DNA from 2 places in the Colwellia sp. 20A7 genome. Region 2 is predicted to be linked to the other one. Evidence: predicted binding sites of a transcription regulator. Region 2 holds the regulator's gene; the other holds the start of a gene.

Region 1 (2,488 bases), 480 kb from region 2:
ATTAGCACCCGTTAAAAAACAAATAGCCTTACAATTAATTAAAGCGTTAAAATCACAAATTGGACCGCTAGTCACGCAAGCCGAAAGCCATGGTAAGCAACAAATTGAAGCTATTCAAACAAAAGCATTAGAAAATATGCAAACTAAGCTTGAACAAGAGCAACAACGATTAACTGCATTAAAAGCCGTTAACCCAAGTGTTCGACAAGCCGAAATTGACTTTATTGCTCATCAACAAAGTCAATTAACGCATTATATTGATAAAGCCCAGCTCACTTTTGAAGCCGTTCGTATGATAGTAGTGACTCATTAATGGCTGCTAATCCAGACTTTGTATATACACCACCAATGACACCTTATCTTGATATTATTTTTCAAGATGAGGACATTGTTGTACTAAATAAAAGTAGCGGGCTATTGAGCGTTCCAGGACGCTTACCTGAACACCAAGACTGCTTACAAAATAGAGTTCAACGAGTGCTTCCCACAGCAACCGTAGTTCACCGTTTAGATATGGCAACGTCTGGTATTATGATTATGGCGCTAAATAAACCTGCCCATGTTTCTATTAGCCGACAGTTTGAACAACGAAAAACTAAAAAGAGCTATATTGCCCGTGTATATGGTCACGTAAAAGATCAAGAAGGCAGTGTTGACTTACCATTAATATGTGATTGGCCAAATAGACCAAAACAGAAAGTAGATCATGAAAATGGCAAGCAATCGTTAACGCACTATCAAGTATTAAGTTACAACGACTTAAACTCTGATGAAGAAAGTAGTTTAGTTGAATTAACGCCTGTTACAGGGCGCTCTCATCAATTAAGAGTGCATATGCTAGCGTTAGGGCACCCAATTTTAGGTGATAGACTGTATGCTCACGAGCAAGCTTTAGCAGCGAGTTCACGGTTAACATTACATGCAAGAAATCTAAGCTTAGCGCACCCTGTAACAGGAGAATTACTCAATTTTGTTGCCCCTTGCCCATTTACTTAAGACTTTGAGTTATTAGATTTAGACATTAGGTTAGGATAAGGGATTAATAGATTATGTTAATATTTTTACCTGCTAGGCCGATATATATTATTGTTCATTATCTAAGCTAGCTTTTGAACTAATATTTCAATAATTATTCGATAAGTATTAAAATTAAGGATTACTGTGCGATCATCATTAACATTATCTAAACTAATCATATTTATCATATTATTAACCTGGATAAATATAAATGCTGTCGCACAGCAAGATGCTGCAACTGAAACAAAAGATGATGCTGCTCAAATTTCTGAAGACTCAATTAAATCAGAAGGTGCTCAAAACACTCCCCCCGAAGATACTCCTACGCTACCGCTAATTTCTCTTTCACAACAACATAAAGATGACTTAACACATTATTTACCTACCAAAAATGTAAAACCATTATTAGCAGGTACTGATGATTACATTACGTTAATAACAGAAAATACCAGTGTAAATAGTAAAGGTGTTGCAATTTTATTACCTGACTGGCAGCAAGGAGCAACTAACCCTAAAGCAATAAATTTCTTACGAAATCAGCTGCCTCAACATGGTTGGACAACGATTAGTATTCAGCCAACGGATAAACCAGAAAATTACCCTTCTTCTGCGATAAAAGTGGATGTTCAGCAAGAAGAAAATCAAACTATAATTAACGACTACAAAATAAAACTTGCCACTATGATCAATGCAGTGCTCAGCATGGCGAAAGATTATCCTGGTATAGTAATGATTATTGCTCAAGGCAACCATGGTGCAATACTCGTCGATCTATTAAGCCAAAGCGGTGAGCAACCCAATATTAGCCAAGTACCTAACGCACTTATTTTATTAAGTAGTTATGTATTAACCAATGAAAAATTAATTGATAAAGCTAACACCGACTTTGCAAAAAAATTAGCCGCGAGTGAATACCCTGTACTAGATTTATACCTAAAAAAAGATAATCACTTTGCGCTATATAAAGCAAAAGAACGTTTGTTATTGTCTAAGCAAGAAATGAAAGTCTATTATCGTCAGCGCCAACTAAACAATAGCGCTATGGGGTACTATCCAGAAACAGAACTACTTACTCAAGTAAATAGTTGGTTGAAGTCTATTGGCTGGTAAGATTTAAGTTAAAAGCTTAAAACCTCTATTATCAAACGCCCAATAGTATGACGATGTAATTACCCTCAATAACAGTTAATACTCTGTATAGCCGTTCTTATCTCGAACAGCGATCTAATATCAGTTTCATTAATTAAGTGAACAATTTTATACGTAGAAAAAATCGCCAAACACAAGGAATTTATTTCAATAACTAGTTGTTCTAACTATTAAATAAATAACGATGTAGTTGGTGATTTTAGCAAGTAGTAATGATCACATAGTTAGTGAGATTGGTATAAATAGCGTAAACCAAGTTAGGATTAAATAACCATTTCCCTATACTTGGTTCAAAGCTTATTTATGTCACTGGGATTTCTAT
Region 2 (2,488 bases):
TAAAGTAATAGCAGTTTCTGGTGGTAAAGGTGGCGTTGGTAAAACCAATGTATCATTAAACACGGCTATAGCCCTTGGGCAGCAAGGGAAAAGAGTATTAGTATTAGATGCTGACTTAGGGTTAGCTAATGTTGATGTGATGTTGGGTTTAAGAGTAAAACGCAACCTTTCTCATGTTTTATCTGGTGAATGTGAACTTGATGATATTATTATTACTGGTCCTCGTAATATAAAAATTATTCCAGCCACTTCTGGCTCTCAATCAATGGTTGACCTTACTCCCGCTGAACACGCAGGTTTGATTCGTGCTTTTAGTGAAATGACTACTCAGTTTGATGTACTTATTGTTGATACCGCAGCAGGTATTTCAGATATGGTACTTAGCTTTACTAGAGCCGCACAAGACGTAGTATTAGTTGTTTGTGATGAACCCACGTCAATTACCGATTGTTATGCATTAATGAAACTGCTAAGCCGTGATCATAATGTATTTAAATTTAAAGTTGTTGCCAATATGGTGCGTACGCCTAATGAAGGGCAGCAATTATTTTCCAAATTAACGAAAGTTACCGATAGATTTCTAGATGTAGCACTTGAGTTGGTAGGTGTTATCCCATTCGATGAAAATATTAGAAAGTCAGTACGTAAACAGCAAGCCATTGTTGAAGCTTTTCCTAACTCACCAGCAGCAATAGCGTTTAAGGATTTAGCAAAGAATGTTAGTAGTTGGCCTATACCGAAGCAAGCGTCAGGTCATTTAGAATTCTTTATCGAACAATTACTGGATTACTAACATCTCGTTAATATTAAGTTATCAAGTACTTATTAAAAATAATAAATATAAATACGTTAAAGTATTTAGGTGGGAATAGTCAAAAGTGGCAAAAACTAAAGCCTATAACAACTTAATTGATAAAACTGTGCTGCTTGAACAGCATACTGTGTTGGTTAAGCGAATTGCTTATCATTTACTTGCTCGATTACCGGCAAGTGTTATTGTGGATGACTTAATTCAATCGGGAATGATTGGTTTATTTGAAGCCGCAAATAATTTTGATAACACTAAAGGTGCTAGTTTTGAAACGTTCGCAGGTATCCGAATTAGGGGTGCTATGCTAGATGAAATACGCCGTGGTGACTGGACACCTAGGTCTGTACATAAAAATAGTCGTATGGTTAGTGAAGCAATTAAGCAATTAGAAGCAACATTAGGTAGAGACGTTACTGATATAGAAGTTGCTGAAAAACTTGATATTTCGTTAAATGAGTATCATCATATACTTAGTGAAGTCAGTACGGGTAAAATAGTAGGGATTGAAGACTTAGGAGTGAGCGAAGATGCGCTTAAGTTTGACGACGCTTGTCACGGTGATGACCCATATCAAAGTATCGAGCACAAGGCTTTTAAAGATGGACTAAGCAAATGTATTAGTTCTTTACCTGAACGGGAAGCTCTAGTACTGTCTCTGTACTATGATGAAGAATTGAATTTACGTGAAATTGGTGCCGTGCTTGATGTTAGTGAGTCACGTGTAAGTCAAATTCATAGCCAAGCGATGCATCGATTAAAAGCACGTATGCAATCTTGGCAAAATTAAGTAGAATTATAACTGTGTTAACCTATAAAAATTTTGAATGTTTCGCCGGAGGGTGCCTTGGATAAAAATATGAAAGTACTAGTTGTTGATGATTTTTCAACAATGAGACGTATAGTAAAAAATTTGTTACGCGATTTAGGCTTTACAAACATTCAAGAAGCGGATGATGGCAGTACAGCCTTACCTATGCTTCAAAATGGTGATTTTGACTTTGTTGTGACCGATTGGAATATGCCAGGAATGCAAGGTATTGATTTGTTAAAGGCTATACGTGCTGATTCACGTTTAGCTCACATCCCTGTACTATTAATTACAGCTGAAGCTAAAAAAGAACAAATCGTTATGGCGGCTCAAGCTGGCGTTAACGGCTATATTGTTAAACCTTTTACAGCAGCAACACTAAAAGCTAAATTAAATAAAATTTTTGAACGTCTAGGTTAATTTTTATTTAGACTAGCTAGTTAAAGCTAATTCATAAAACTGATTGGCTTTAATTCAAGTATTAAGGACTGTGCATGAGTATGGCAATGGTGGGGCGTGTTTCTTTGGAGCAGGCTAAATCTTTGGTTGAGCTTTTAGAAAAAGGGCAGCAAGAAAAGGCTGATGAACTTGTTGCAACAATTCAAAACCCTATAAACTCTGAACTATTTGCAGAAATAGGTAAGTTAACTCGTCAATTACATGACTCTTTAACAAACTTTCAGCTAGATTCTCGATTGAATGACTTAGCAACAGCAGAAATTCCAGATGCTAAAGAGCGTTTGAATTATGTTATTACACGTACAGAAGAAGCCGCAAACAAAACTATGGATGCGGTAGAATCTATTTTTCCGGTAATTGAGGATATATCTAGTCAAGTTGGTGCTGTTAAACCAGCATGGGCTAAACTG

The links. The regulator FliA, encoded in region 2, starts transcription of late flagellar genes. The targets are predictions, from matches to a motif close to CTAAAGNTNNNNNNNNNNNNGCCGATA.
Region 1: the regulator FliA is predicted to act here: its motif matches at 1,053-1,079, upstream of GQS55_RS02450 (DUF3530 family protein).

What each region holds. Positions count from the first base shown of each region.
Region 1 is NZ_CP047130.1:570,133-572,620, reverse strand. Features, by position in the region: gene rapA (RNA polymerase-associated protein RapA) at 1-313, shown strand, start outside; gene rluA (bifunctional tRNA pseudouridine(32) synthase/23S rRNA pseudouridine(746) synthase RluA) at 313-996, shown strand; gene GQS55_RS02450 (DUF3530 family protein) at 1,162-2,127, shown strand.
Region 2 is NZ_CP047130.1:1,048,131-1,050,618, forward strand. Features, by position in the region: gene GQS55_RS04555 (MinD/ParA family protein) at 1-793, shown strand, start outside; gene GQS55_RS04560 (RNA polymerase sigma factor FliA) at 879-1,598, shown strand; gene cheY (chemotaxis response regulator CheY) at 1,656-2,039, shown strand; gene GQS55_RS04570 (protein phosphatase CheZ) at 2,114-2,488, shown strand, end outside.